Regions from separate parts of the Chryseobacterium sp. CFS15 genome, predicted to be linked through region 2. Evidence: riboswitches for the same ligand, from Rfam matches in the RefSeq annotation. Region 2 holds a riboswitch; the other holds the start of a gene.
The links. A riboswitch is a leader RNA that binds a small molecule or an ion and turns the genes downstream of it on or off. The one in region 2 is predicted to bind S-adenosylmethionine.
Positions count from the first base shown of each region.

Region 1 (7,691 bases), 100 kb from region 2:
AGTTTGGGTTCTTATGGCAAGAGTCTCGAAATTTGTTGACAGTTGCTGGTTGTTAGTTTTTGGTTGATTATTATCGCTCATAAACTTGTTTATCTTTTTAGCAATGCATCAATTTAATTATGATTTTTTCAAATTTTTAAATTGACTTGTTACTATATTGTTATAATTTGATTTGTTATTTTTGATAGGATTTCATCCTACCCTGAGTTAAATCGTCCCTTCGGGACTCTTCAGCGCCGGAAAAACTTCCATCTTCCAGCATCCTACTTGTTTATTTCGATTCACTTAATCTTAAAATATCTCCAAAAACTCCTCTTGCCGTTACTTTTGCTCCGGCTCCAGCTCCCATGATAACGATTGGGTTTTCACCATAACTTTCGGTGTAGATTTCAAAAATTGAATCTGAGCCTTTCAGTTGTCCCAAAGCAGAAGTTGCAGGAACAGAAATTAGCTTAACATCAAGATTGCCTTTCTCTTTCTGTAAATCGCCGTGTAAATCACCAACATATCTTAAAACGTGACCAGGCTCCTGATTTTTCTTAATTTTATCGTATTCTTCATCCAAATCTTCAAGTCTCGAAAGAAATTCCTGCTTTGAGATAGAAAGCAAAGCTTCCGGAACCAGATTTTGGATGTTGATATCATTAAATTCATTAATTAAATCTAATTCTCTCGCCAAGATCAATAGCTTGCGAGCCACATCATTTCCTGATAAATCTTCTCTTGGATCTGGCTCTGTGAAACCTTTTTCTAAAGCTTCATTAACGATTGTTGAAAATTTATCATTTCGCAAAGAGAAGTTATTGAAAACATAACTCAATGTTCCGGAAAAAACACCTTTGATTCTTGTAATATTTTCACCGGAAAGGTGTAAAAGCTTTATGGTATCGATTAACGGCAAACCTGCCCCAACATTGGTTTCATACAAATAACGCTTGTTGTTTTTATTCAACGTATATCTTAGTTTACGGTATTCTTCGATAGGAAGTGTGTTGAAAATTTTATTTGAGGAAACCAAATCAAACCCATTTTCTGCCAATGCATGATAATTTTTAACAAAATCTGTACTTGCTGTGTTATCGACTACGATTAGATTTTCAAGCTGGTTTTCTTTAGAGAAATTAATTAATTCTTCTACATTTGAAGTTTTTTCAGATGCAAAAACCTCATCGCTCCATTGGTTGTCAAAACCTTTTTTGTTGAAAGCTATTTTTCTTGAATTAGCTACCGCAACAACTTTAAGATGTATATTTTTTCTTCTTTTAATTTCTTCCGAAGAATGTAAAACCTGCTCTATTAAAGTCTTTCCTACATTTCCGTGACCGATAATTGCCAAGTGAACTGTTTTTGGTTTTTTGAAAATTTCAGACTCAATGATATTTTTAGTTTTCTCATCCTGAGAAGATGTCACAACAATATTAATTCGTTTTTCGCTTGAATTCTGGTTTAAAAGCAATGGAAAAACATTGTTTCTTGCCAGTTCAGAAAGTATTTTATTTAGATCATCTGCTACAAAACCGATAACAGAAACATTATTGATGCTGTAAATCTGAGAAACTTTACCTGATTTTCTTTCTGCAGCAAACTCTTCAATCAGACAGTTTACCGCTTTTTCAGAATCATCTTCGTGTACGAGAATTGACAATCCGTTTTCTACTGCCTGCTGAGAAATTATTCCCACACTGATACGGGCGAATGTAAGAGCCTTAAAAACTCTTCCGTCGATTCCTATTTCGCCCAAAAAGTCTTGTCCTTCAAATTTGATGATTGATCTGTTCTTTAAAAATTTTATTTCGTTTGCATTACTTTTCATCTGTAACCTTTTTTATTTTTTTATAAGACGGAATTACCTTAAACTCCTTTTTCCCTACAAAATATTATTTATGATATTATTTAATTGACTGTATTCCATTAAGAAGGCGTCGTGCCCATGAACTGATTTGATCTCGTGATAGAAAACATCTTTCTTATTTTCCTTTAGCTTTTCAAAGCCATTCCTAATTTCAGAGGCAGGAAAAAATAAATCTGTATCTACAGAGATCATGTGCATTCGTGCCTGGATCTTCTCCATCCTATTTTCATCAGCATTAATATTCATCAATAAATGATTCATCAATTGATAAGATTTTAAACTAAATCTTTCGGCAAGAGATTTCCCGTGATAATTAAGCCAGTTTTCAGATTCTAGCTCCTGTTTTTCCTGAGTGTATTTGTTTTGAAATCTGTCGTTTAAAGACTGAGGTGTTCTGTAGCATAACATCGCATGAATTCTGGCCTTTTGTAGCGGTTCATCATTTCCATTTAATAAAAATTTCTGAACAAGACATTGTGCATGCAACCAATCATGAGTTTTAGAATCACAGGCAATCGGAATAAAAATTTCGGCCAAATCTGGCTTTTTTGAAAGCATTTCCCAGCCAATTCCGCCTCCTAAAGACCCTCCAATCAGAGCGTATATGTTTTTAATATGTAAAGATCCAAGACCTTTCAGAAATACATTTGCAATATCTGAAGGTGTAAAATCTGAATATTCGTCAATAAAAAAATCGTCATATCCATTTCCGGGAATATTGAAACAGAGCACTGTATATTTAATTGTATCAATCACCTGATTTTCACCGATCAACTGTTTCCACCAACCCTTTTCTCCGGCAACATCCGAGTTTCCGGTTAAGGCATGATTGACCAAAATGATGGGTGCTGAAAATAGCTCTTTCCCAAAAAGCTGATAGCTTAGCGGGATATGATATTCTTTGTGAGAATCGGTTTTGTACAAAAAATTAATATGTTGCAGTTCTGTTTTCAAATTTTATATTATTATAAATAAATTTGAAAATGCCACGAGAAATGGCTGAAAAGAACTTCAGTAAGTTATCTGTCCAAAATAAATTATTTGGTAGAACGTAGCACCTTCTCTGCTTGCGCAAAGGGTTGCTAAGGTTTCACAGGGTCTATCCCTCAACCTTTCTTGATAACATTTTCAATATGTAAATGAACGAATGGTGCAAATATAAAACTTTTTATTTTAAAAATTAAAAAAAATTAACAAATATCATAAAACGTAATATCAGCGAGGTTTGTGGAAGATTGTTAATAATTATTCAGATTAAAAAAATTGGAATTATTTATCAAAAAAATTAACTTAGCCATGAAAATGGCTGAAAATGACTATCGAAAAGCAAAGATTACAAGATAAAGACTGGAAAAACTGGGGACCCTATGTAAGCAACAGGCAATGGGGAAATGTGCGTGAAGACTACAGCCCGAATGGAAATGCATGGCATTTTGCCAACCATGATATTGCAGAAAGCCACACTTATCGTTGGGGTGAAGAAGGTATCGCAGGGATTTCAGATCCTAAACAAATTTTCTGTTTTGCTCTTTCATTTTGGAATAAAAAAGATAAAAGAGTAAAAGAACGCCTCTTCGGATTGAGCAATCCGCAGGGAAATCACGGAGAAGATATTAAAGAAATTTTCTATTACCTGGATAATACACCTACTCACAGCTATATGAAAATGGTGTACAAATATCCGATCAACGAATTTCCTTATGATGATATTGTAGCCGAAAACGCCAGACGCACCAAAAAGGAACCTGAATATGAGCTTTTTGATACAGGAGTTTTTGATAAAGATGAATATTTTGATATTTTCATAGAATACTGTAAGTCTGATGCGCATGATATTCTGGTACGTGTCACGGTCTGCAACAGAAGCGACAAAGCTGCGCCCATTGTTGTATTACCTACAGCTTGGTTTAGAAATAACTGGAAATGGGGTTACAATGAATACAAAGGTCAGACAGTAGGGGGAAAAGAAGGTTGCATCGACATTGTTCACGACAGTATTCCCATCAAAAAGTTTTATTCAAAAAATAAAAATGCAGAACAGGTTTTTTGTGATAATGAAACAAATAATCCAAAACTTCATGGAACTCCGTTTGTAGAAAATACTTACTATAAAGACGGAATCAACGATTATATTATTCATCAGAAAAACACTGTAAATCCCGAAAAAAAAGGAACAAAAGCTGCTTTCATCATTGATGAAACTATCGAAGCTGGACAGTCTGAAGTTTTTGAATTCAGATTATCGCCTTATGATATGGACGATGCTTTTTATCAGTTTGATGATATATTCAATGCAAGAATTAATGAAGCGAATGAATTTTATGATGAAATTCAGCAGGATATATTTAATGACGATGAAAAAAATGTGCAGAGACAGGCTTTTGCCGGGCTTCTTTGGAACAAACAATTCTATCATTACAATGTCGGAAAATGGCTGAATGGCGACCCCAATTATGAGGCGCCGAGAGATTTTAAAAATTATGTAAGAAACACAGAATGGGAACATCTTCACAATAAAGATATCATCTCAATGCCCGATAAATGGGAGTATCCTTGGTATGCAACTTGGGATTTGGCATTCCATTGTGTTCCTTTTGCCATTATTGATGCCGAGTTTGCGAAAAACCAATTGCTTCTGCTTACTAAAGAATGGTACATGCATCCCAACGGGCAAATGCCGGCTTACGAATGGAATTTGAGTGACGTTAATCCGCCTGTGCATGCATGGTCGTGCTTCAGGGTTTTTAAAATTGATGAAAAAACAAACGGAAAACCAGATCTCTTATTTCTTGAAAAAGTTTTTCAAAAGCTTCTTCTCAACTTTACCTGGTGGGTCAACAGAAAAGATAAAAACGGTAAAAATATTTTTGGCGGCGGATTTTTAGGATTAGATAACATTGGTGCTTTTGACCGAAATATGGAACTTAAAGATGGCGAACATCTTGAGCAGGCCGACGGTACAAGCTGGATGGCGATGTATGCACTAAACATGATGCGGATTGCTATGGAATTGGCTCAATACTATCAGGTGTACGAAGATATGGCCATCAAATTTTTTGAGCATTACCTTTATATCGCCGAAGCCATGGAAAATATGGGTGAAGACAAAGAAGGGCTTTGGAACGAAGAAGATGGTTTCTTTTACGATGTTTTACAGTTGGCCAACGGAGAAAGTGTTTCTTTGAGATTGAGAAGTATTGTCGGGCTTATTCCTTTGTTTGCAGTTGAAATTATCGATCATCATCTGCTGAGTAAAATGCCTAATTTCCGTGAAAGAATGGATTGGGTTTTAAAAAACAAACCTGAACTCACCTCTTTAGTTTCTCACTGGGACGAAGAAGGAAGCGGGAGAAAACATCTGATGAGTATTCTTCGCAAAAATAGACTCACCAAGGTTTTGAGAAGAATGCTGGATGAAAAAGAATTTTTGAGCTCTTATGGAATCCGGGCAATGTCTAAGGTATATGAAGAAAATCCGTTTGTGTTTACAGTTCACGGCAACAAAAATGTCGTTTATTATACACCTGCAGAGAGTGACAGCAGAATGTTTGGCGGAAACAGTAACTGGCGTGGTCCGATTTGGTTTCCGATTAATTTCCTGATTGTTGAAAGTTTACAACGTTTCCATTTTTATTACGGAAACAGCTTAAAAGTAGAATTCCCAACCGGAAGTGGCGAAAAGAAAAATTTGGATGAAGTTGCCCAAAATATCAGCGGCAGACTTTGCTCTATTTTCCTGAAAGATGAAAGCGGACAACGCGCTTTTAACGGAGGGAATTATAAATTTAATTATGACCCGAACTTCAAAGATTACATCACATTTTATGAGTATTTCCACGGAGATAATGGTCGCGGAGTCGGAGCTTCACACCAAACAGGTTGGACTGCAACCGTAGCGAAACTGATGAAGCCAAGATTGGCGTAATTGGGTTGGAGGGTTTTAGTGTTTGAGCGTATTAGAGTTTGAGAATTGTAGAAATTCTTTATTTCCTGAAACTCTCAAACCCTAGACTCTCCACTCTATTTCTCAACCTTCTCTCCGTTTACAAAAACTTCGTACCCGATTTCTACATTGGGTTCAAGTGTTTTTGAAACTGAACAATATTTTTCAAAAGATAATTCTGATGCTTTTAAAGCTTTTTTGGGATCGATATTTCCTTCCAATAAAAACTTCACCATAATAGATTTGAATGGTTTTGCATCTTCCACAGGAATTCTTTCTCCTTCCACTTCAGCTTTGAAACCTGTGATTTCCTGCCTTTGCTTTTTCAGAATAGAAACAACATCAATTCCGCTGCAACCCGCAACTGCCATCAAAACACTTTCCATTGGTGAAACACCTTTTGCACCTGGCTGAGATGTATTGTCTAACAAAATTGAATTTCCCTGCGCATTGGTACATTCAAATAAAAAATCGTCGTTGAGTCTGTTTAGTGTAATTTTCATTATTGCTTATTGCTTATTGCTTATTGCTTATTGCTTATTGCTTATTGCTTATTGCTTATTGCTTATTGCTTATTGCTTATTGCTTATTGCAAAATTATAAAATCTTGCTTTACTAATTATTCGTAAATCAATCCTTGAGAATCCATTTGTTTCTTTTCTTCGTCGCTCATTGTTTTACGTAAAACTTTTACGGTGTAAGCACCTTTCACTTTGTTGTTATCGTAATACATCCAGTCCGAAAGATTTTCAACATTTACAACGACCTCATCGCCAAGCTTTACACCAATGGGTTCCATCGGTTCATTTTGTATAATGCCATAATATTTTCCGTTATCAAAAATGATATCGCCAATCCAGATGTGTTCACCGCCGCCACTTGGCGTATCAAACTTTTGTTTAATTGTGAAATTTGAGAAGTTTGGGTTTTTGCTCAAAAGCGCCTGATGAAAATCTGATTTAAAAGTTTTCTTTGCACTTTCAATAGCAGTATTCATTTCGTTATCTTCAGTTTCAACAAGTACCACATCGGGCTCTCCGTCTCTCTGCACTTTCTCTCTTTTATTTTCGCAGCTAATAGCTATCAACAAAAACAAAACTGTAATCAATAATTTTTTCATTTGCTTATTTTTATAAAATTCCTCTTGCTTTTATCTCAAGATATTTATTAACCCGATCAACAATAGGCTTTCAATTTATTATTTTAATCATATTAAAATATATTTAGCCGTGGAGAAGCGTTTTTATTCACATTGGATTTGCATCCAGTTAATTACGTTAAACTCATTTTTCCTAAATTTTGAAAATTTACTTTTGTTAAAAATTAGTTCAACACTTTTATCTTTTTCATTATAATAAATCAACCAAGGCGTCACAATTTTGTTTGAATACGCTAAAACTTCATTTATCAAATTTATATTTTCTGAATAAATTGAAATTTCAAATTCAAGTTTAAATGAATTTTCAAGCTTATGATATTTTTCAATAGAAATTAACTTACAATTTTTTTCATAATTGAAAATTTTTTCACTTAATTTTTTAGCTTTAATTTCAGTATTTTGATTTTCAGTAATTATTGTAAGATAGATTTTATTCATTACATTTTAATTAAAAATTTAGATCTATTTTCCAATACATCCATAGACAATCTGCTATTATCTTATTATAAAATCCCTCTTGCTTTTATCTCAAGATATTTATTAATGACATCAACATTCAGATTCTCAGGAAGCGTGTAGACTGAGTAAATTCCGTATTTTCTTAATTCCTGAATGATGAGTTTTTTTTCAAATTCAAATTTCTCAGCGATGATTTCATCATAAATCCCCTGCATACTTTCGGGATGAGTATTCATGAGTTTCTGTATCTCAGTATTTTTAAAGAATACAACCACCAA
Region 1 covers NZ_JAVHYL010000004.1:302,418-310,108, forward strand. Annotated here, with positions in the region: gene OH814_RS08430 (O-succinylhomoserine sulfhydrylase) at 1-81, opposite strand, end outside; gene OH814_RS20640 (homoserine dehydrogenase) at 272-1,813, opposite strand; gene OH814_RS20645 (alpha/beta fold hydrolase) at 1,868-2,806, opposite strand; SAM riboswitch class I at 2,869-2,978, opposite strand; gene OH814_RS08440 (glucosidase) at 3,165-5,777, shown strand; gene OH814_RS08445 (OsmC family protein) at 5,873-6,298, opposite strand; gene OH814_RS08450 (DUF2314 domain-containing protein) at 6,415-6,915, opposite strand; gene OH814_RS08455 (hypothetical protein) at 7,039-7,392, opposite strand; gene OH814_RS08460 (DUF58 domain-containing protein) at 7,458-7,691, opposite strand, start outside.
Region 1: linked by a shared signal. The riboswitch ahead of OH814_RS20645 (alpha/beta fold hydrolase) and the one ahead of OH814_RS09005 (TonB-dependent receptor) in region 2 are both predicted to bind S-adenosylmethionine.

Region 2 (7,691 bases):
GAAAGCACTTGTATTTCCTGGTCAGGGATCACAGTTTGTAGGTATGGGAAAAGAATTATACGATTCCCGTAAAGACATTAAAGATCTGATGGAATCTGCTAACGAAATTTTAGGTTTTGATATTCTTTCCCTGATGTTTAACGGGACAGATGAAGATCTTAAGAAAACGGAGGTTACCCAACCTTCAATATTCATACATTCAGTTGCTGCTTTAAAAGCAGTGAATGGCCTTGGTGCCGAAATGGTTGCAGGGCACTCTTTAGGAGAATTTTCAGCATTGGTTGCCAACGGCGTTTTATCTTTTGATGACGGTTTGAAACTGGTATCTGAAAGAGCAAAGGCAATGCAGGCTGCTTGCGATGCAAACCCAAGTTCTATGGCTGCAATTTTAGGGTTGGATGATGCTAAAGTAGAAGAAATCTGCGCATCAATCAGCGGAGTTGTTGTTCCTGCAAATTACAACTGTCCCGGGCAATTGGTAATTTCTGGTGAAACTGTTGCTGTAGAAGAAGCTTGTGTCAAATTAAAAGAAGCTGGTGCAAAAAGAGCGCTATTGCTTCCTGTAAACGGAGCTTTCCATTCACCATTAATGCAACCTGCACAAGAAAGATTGGCTGCTGCAATTGAGAATACCAAATTCAGAAAGGCGACTATTCCTGTTTATCAAAATATTACAACAACTGCCGTTACAGATCCGGATCAGATTAAAGCTAATCTTATTTCTCAACTAACAGGACCTGTAAAATGGACGCAGTCTGTTCAGAATATGATTAAAGACGGAGCTACAAATTTTGTAGAAGTAGGTCCTGGAAAAACACTTCAGGGATTAATCAAGAAAATTGATAGCGCAGTAGCATCTACTTCTGCCATCTAAAAACATAAAAATGGGCGAAATCTATTCACCGGGAAAGCTTATGCTTACTTCAGAATATTTCGCTGTAGACGGAGCTCTTGTCTTAGCGGTACCCACAAAGCTAGGACAAGAGTTTTTTTTTGAAGAAAAGCAAGACGGAAAATCTATTATTTTCTGGGAAGCCTATCATCAGAACAAATTATGGCTAAAGGCTGTCATTGATTATAAAACATGGCAGGTTTTAGAAACCAATATCGATCAAAGCGCAGAGTTTATTCTTAAAACTCTTAAAAATGTTCAGAGTCTTTCTGGAACTAAGTTTAAAAGCACCGATACTTACCATTTAAAAACAAATCTCCAGTTTCCTTCAGATTATGGCTTGGGAAGCAGTTCTACCTTAATGAACAATCTTGCAGAATGGTCAGATATTGATCCTTTCCATTTAAATTCAATCAGTCTGGGTGGAAGCGGATACGACATTGCAGTTGCCAATGCAAAATCTGCGGTGTTGTTTCAGAACAAGCCTGAAATACATTTTGAGAAGATAAAGTTTAATCCGAATTTTAAAAATGAACTGATTTTTATTCACCTCAATCAGAAGCAAGACAGCCGTGAAGCAATTCAACTTTACAGGTCAAAAGTAAAGTCTCAAATTATAGTAGATGAATTTTCTAATCTCACAAGAAATATTTTGTTATGTAATGAATTGGAAAATTTTTCTGAACTAATGATGATACATGAGCAAAAAATTTCAGATTTTATTGAAATTCCGACAGTTAAGTCGAGGTTTTTCTCAGATTGTCCGAGTTTTGTCAAAAGTTTAGGAGCTTGGGGTGGAGATTTTGTAATGAGCTCAAAATTTGCAGGGTTTAAGGACTATTTTTGGGGAAAAGGTTTTACTACTGTTTTTGAGTGGAATGACTTAATTGATTGTTAATCAGGTTTTTATATATTCCATTTTTTATTTGTCATTTTCGCTTATATGTTTATATTTATCCACGTTTAACAATTTGTTAATATTCATGATGTTAAACAGACAAAAAGAAAAAGAAAATATAAGTAAAATGAAAAACGCTAAAATCGTCCAGGATTTACAAAAATTAGGGATTAAAGGAGATTACGAATTAATTTATAATCCTTCATACGAAGAGTTATATCAAGCGGAAGTTTCAACTGAAAATCAGGGTTTTGAAAAAGCTGAACTTACAGAATCTGGCGCAGTTTCTGTAAAAACAGGAGTTTTCACTGGCCGTTCGCCTAAAGACAGGTATATTGTTCAGGATGATGTTACGAAAGATACTATTTTCTGGGATGGTAAAGTAAATTTACCTACAACACCTGAAATTTTCGAATCATGTAAAGATTTGGTATTGACTCAGCTTTCTGACGCAAAAAAGATTTACGTAGTAGATACTTTTTGTGGAACAAATGCTGACACAAGATTAAAAGTAAGATTTATCGTTGAAGTTGCTTGGCAGGCGCATTTCGTTACGAATATGTTCATCCGTCCTTCTCATTTTGAGTTAGAAAACTTTGGAGAGCCTGATTTCACAGTAATCAACGGATCAAAAACTACAAATCCTAACTGGGAAGCTCAGGAACTGAATTCTGAAAACTTTGTAATGTTTAACCTTACTGAAAAACTTCAGATTATTGGAGGAACCTGGTATGGTGGTGAAATGAAAAAGGGAATGTTTGCAATGATGAATTATTACCTTCCACTAAAAGGAATGGCATCAATGCACTGTTCTGCAAATGTAGGAGAAGAAGGAGATGTAGCGTTATTCTTCGGACTTTCAGGAACAGGAAAAACGACTTTATCTGCAGATCCTAAAAGATATTTAATTGGTGATGATGAGCACGGTTGGGATAACAACGGAGTTTTCAATTACGAAGGTGGCTGTTATGCCAAAGTAATCGATTTGTCAGCAGAAAAAGAACCGGATATTTTCAGAGCTATAAAAAGAGATGCACTTCTTGAAAACGTTGTAGTACACGACGGTGTTGCTGATTATACAGACGGATCTATCACTGAAAACACAAGAGTTTCTTACCCAATCTACCATATCAACAAAATTGTTTTACCGTCTAAAGCAGGTCACGCAAGTAAGATCGTTTATCTTTCTGCTGATGCTTTTGGAGTATTGCCTCCGGTTTCCATTTTAGATGAAAATCAGGCTCAATATCACTTCCTTTGTGGATATACTTCAAAATTAGCTGGTACTGAAAGAGGAATTACAGAACCGGAACCATCTTTTTCGCCTGCATTTGGGGAAGCCTTCTTAACGTTACACCCTACAATGTATTCTAAAACATTGATCGGTAAAATGAAAGAACACGGTGCAAAAGCTTATTTGGTAAACACGGGATGGAACGGTACCGGAAAAAGAATTTCATTAAAAGATACAAGAGCAATCATTGACTCTATCATTGATGGATCAATTGAAAAAGCTGAAAAAACAACAATCCCTGTAATGAATTTAGAAATTCCGACTTCATTGCCGAATGTTTCTGAAGGAATTTTGGATCCTAGAGATACATACAGCGATGTTGCAGAATGGGAAGAAAAAGCAAAAGATCTTGCTGCAAAATATATCAAAAACTTCGAGCAGTACTGCGGTAATGACGAAGCCAAAAAGCTGATTGCCTCTGGTCCTCAATTGCAGGAACAGACCATTTAGAAATAGTGAAGAGCCTCATCAATTGATGAGGCTTTTTTATTTTAATATTCTATTAAAAATCTGCGTAATCCGTTTTATCTGCGAGAGCAAAAGTAACAGAACTATTTTACACAATCATCTGTAAAAATCTTCGGAGTTACTTCAAGCTTAATATTGCCAATCTATATCCCTCCATTCCAAAACCGGACAAAACCGCATCTGTGCAAGCTGCCGTTACAGATTTCTGCCTAAATTCTTCTCTTTTGTAAATATTGCTGATGTGAACTTCTACTTTCGGTTTTTGAATATTCTTTAAACAGTCTGCAATTGCATAAGAATAATGCGTGAATGCTCCGGGATTAATTACAACGGCGTCAAAATCATCTTCCTGAAGTCTGTTAATCAATTCGCCTTCAATATTCGACTGATAATAATTCAATTCATGAGAAGTAAATTCAGACTTTAGTTTTTCTAAATAATCTTCCATTGAAACACTCCCGTAAATTTCGGGTTCTCTCGTGCCTAAAAGATTCAGATTAGGGCCATTTATAATTAAAACTTTCATAGTATAAATTTAGAAAGTTTTTTCAATAAGTCTGAATATTTCTATTTTAAATAATTTTCCGAATTACATTATTTTTAATGATATTTATCATATTTATGAATTTGATAATTTGTATAACTCTCTATTTTAGTGTTTTTTAAAAATTAATTAAGTTAATTTTTGCTAATAATTAATCCCAAATCATAAAGTCTACTTGTTTTGTAGACTAATTGTTTTTAGATTTGCAAACATATTTCGATCGGCTTATAAAGAAAGATGGAGGGAACTGACCTTGTGAAGTCTTAACAACCTGCTCTTTGCAAGGTGTTACATTCAGCCTTTAAAGGAAAAATAAGCAATTGGTTAGTCGTATTTATCGATGCCCTTTGCTGTCTTTTCTGCAAAGGGTTAATTTTTAAAATTTGATAAATGAAATGAGTTATGATTAACAAAAATTTAATTAATTCTAAAGCTTGGATTCCACCTGTTGCAGTATTTTTCTTAGGAATAATCAACATCAATGGTCAGGAAGCAAAAAAAGATACACTTCGCGAACAAGATATAGATGAAGTAGTAGTTGTCGCTTACGGAAAAGCGAAAAAAACAAGTTACACAGGTTCTGTGGCAACAATTTCTAGTGAAAAAATAAACAACAGACCCGTTACCAATATTACCAAAGCTTTGGAAGGACAGGTTCCAGGTCTTCAGGCGGTAAGTGCTTCTGGACAACCAGGTGCAACGGCATCTATTCGTATTCGTGGAATTGGCTCGGTGAGTGCTTCAAGTAATCCTTTGTTTGTGGTAGACGGAATTCCTTTTGACGGGAATATCAACTCGATAAGTCCCAATGATATTGAATCGATCAGTGTTTTGAAAGATGCGACGGCAAGTTCACTCTATGGTTCAAGAGCAGCCAACGGAGTAATAATTATTACGACAAAATCCGGAAAAAAGGGGGAAGCAAAAGTAAATTTCAATATCAGTCAGGGTTTTTCTACCAGAGCGGTTAAAGATTACGAGCAGGTAAATACAGACCAGTATTTTCAATTGTATTGGGAAGCTTTGAGAAATGGCTATAAATCAAGTCAGGTTACTTCTCAACAGGCGGCACAAATGGCGAGTGATGCTTTGGTTTCTGGAAGCAATGGTTTAGGAATAAATCCATACGGATCAAATTATGCAAAACCTGTAGGAACTGACGGTAAGCTTTTACCTGGAGCTACTGCTTTATGGAACGATGATTGGAGAGATATTCTTCAGAGGGTGGCAGCAAGAAGTCAGGTAGATTTAGATTTCAGTGGAGGGAGTGAAAAAAGCAATTATTATTTTTCATTAGGATATCTTGATGATAAAGGAATCGCAATTGGATCAGGCTTTACGAAATACAGTACAAGACTTAAAATCAATTCTGAAGTCAAAAAATGGTTAAATGTTGGGGCTAATTTAAGTTATACCAACAGTCTTCAGGAAGCACCGCCTTCATCAGATTCCAGAACGGATAATATCATTAATGCGGCAAGAGTAATTCCTTCTTTTTATCCTTATTATGAAAGAAATGCAGACGGAAGTCACAGGTTAGATGCGAACGGAAATTATATTTACGACTTTGGAAAATACCGTCCTACAAGTGCTTTACAGAATCAAAATGCTGCAGCAACGTTGCCTTTAGATAAAAATGAAAACCGTGAAGATAACTTTTCAGGAAAAGGATTTTTAGATTTTACTTTCTTACCGGAATTAAAGTTTAAATCAAGTTTCTCTGTTGATTTGGTTAATTATAATGGTCATTTTTATACAAATCCTTTATTGGGAGAGGGAAGTGAAATTGGCGGTTCGGTAACAAAAACAAATTCCAGAACACTTTCTTATACGACAAGTAATATTTTGACTTTTGATAAAAAAATCAACCAGCATCACTTTAATATTTTAGCCGGACAGGAATTTTATCATTACGAATTTCAAACCATCTCAGGAAGCAGAAGCCAATTTTCACTTCCATATTATTACGAACCAGATGCGGCAGCTTTGTTAGGCGGATTTAGTGGAAACAGTGACAAATTAGGACTTTTAAGTTATTTAGGAAAAGTGGAATATGATTTTAAAAATAAATATTTCGTTTCCGGATCGGTAAGAGCAGATGGTTCTTCGAGATTTTCACCTGAAAACAGATGGGGAACTTTCTGGTCAGTGGGTGGCTCATGGAAAGCTTCGAGTGAAAATTTCATTAAAGATTTAAATATTTTCGATCAGTTGACGCTTCGTGCAAGTTATGGTGGCCAGGGAAATGATAAATTGAGTACATATTACGCATATCAAAGTTTGTACACATTTTATAACAATCTTGGTGAAGGCGGTACGGTTGCAAGCAGACTTCCTACTCCGGATCTGAAATGGGAAACGAATCTTAACCTGAATGTAGGATTAGAATTTGCCATTTTGAAAAACAGAATTAAAGGAAATGTAGAATATTTCCAACGTCAGAGTAAAGATCTTTTGTTTGATATGCCTTTGGCTCCTTCCGTTGGTTTTAGCGGTTATCAGGCGAATATCGGTGAATTAAAAAATACAGGTTTTGAATTTTCTCTATTTACAACGCCTGTTAAAACTGATGATTTCGAATGGAATGTTGATATGAATCTAAGTACTTTAAACAATAAAATCACCAAACTTCCGAAAGGTTCTATCGTGAGCGGGACAAAACTATTACAGGTTGGAGGTTCTATTTATGATTTCTTCATTCCTGAATGGATGGGAGTTGACCCGAGCAACGGAAATCCGCTTTGGAAAACAATTACAACTGATGCAAACGGAAATACAGTAGAAGGAACAACTTCTGAGTATGCAAAAGCTACAAAAACTTTGCAGGGATCTTCGTTGCCTAAAGTAATGGGTGGTCTTACAACTAGCATCAGATATAAAGATTTTGATTTTTCAGGATTATTGACTTTCAGTTTGGGTGGGAAAATTCTGGATAACGATTACACGATGTTGATGCATAACGGAAGTGCAGCAGGAAGAGCATGGAGCTCTGAAATGTTAAACCGATGGACTCCTGAAAATACCAATACAGATGTTCCCGCTTTAAGTACAACAACCAATAACTGGACTTCAGCTTCGTCAAGATTTTTGTATTCTGGAACATACGCAAGAATTAAAAATGTAAGCTTGGGATACACGCTTCCTTCAGATTATTTTGAAAGAATAGGATTGAAAAAACTCAGAGTTTACGTTCAGGCAGAAAATCTTTTCACATTCTACAAACATAAAGGAATGGATCCTGAGCAGACCTTAGATGGAACAACTTACTACAGATATCCTGCAATGAGAACGGTAACTTTTGGTGTGCAGGCTACTCTTTAAAATATTTGAAATTTAAACAATGAAATCGCCATGATTTGGGAACACAAACACTGATGAAGATGGCACGATTCCATAACCTGTCCCGACCATTCGGGATGACCTTAAAAAACAATAAATTCTACATATGAAAAAATTAAAACATATATCTTTTGCTTTAATTGCTGCCATTTCCCTGATCAGTTGTGAAAATGACTTGGAAACAGCTCCAACGAACCAAGCAGATGAAGCAGAAATTTTTAAGACTGCCGAAAGTGCCGAAACAGTGATCAACGGA
Region 2 covers NZ_JAVHYL010000004.1:405,758-413,448, reverse strand. Annotated here, with positions in the region: gene fabD (ACP S-malonyltransferase) at 1-874, shown strand, start outside; gene OH814_RS09020 (GYDIA family GHMP kinase) at 885-1,790, shown strand; gene pckA (phosphoenolpyruvate carboxykinase (ATP)) at 1,918-3,534, shown strand; gene aroQ (type II 3-dehydroquinate dehydratase) at 3,671-4,078, opposite strand; SAM riboswitch class I at 4,319-4,415, shown strand; gene OH814_RS09005 (TonB-dependent receptor) at 4,499-7,417, shown strand; gene OH814_RS09000 (RagB/SusD family nutrient uptake outer membrane protein) at 7,542-7,691, shown strand, end outside.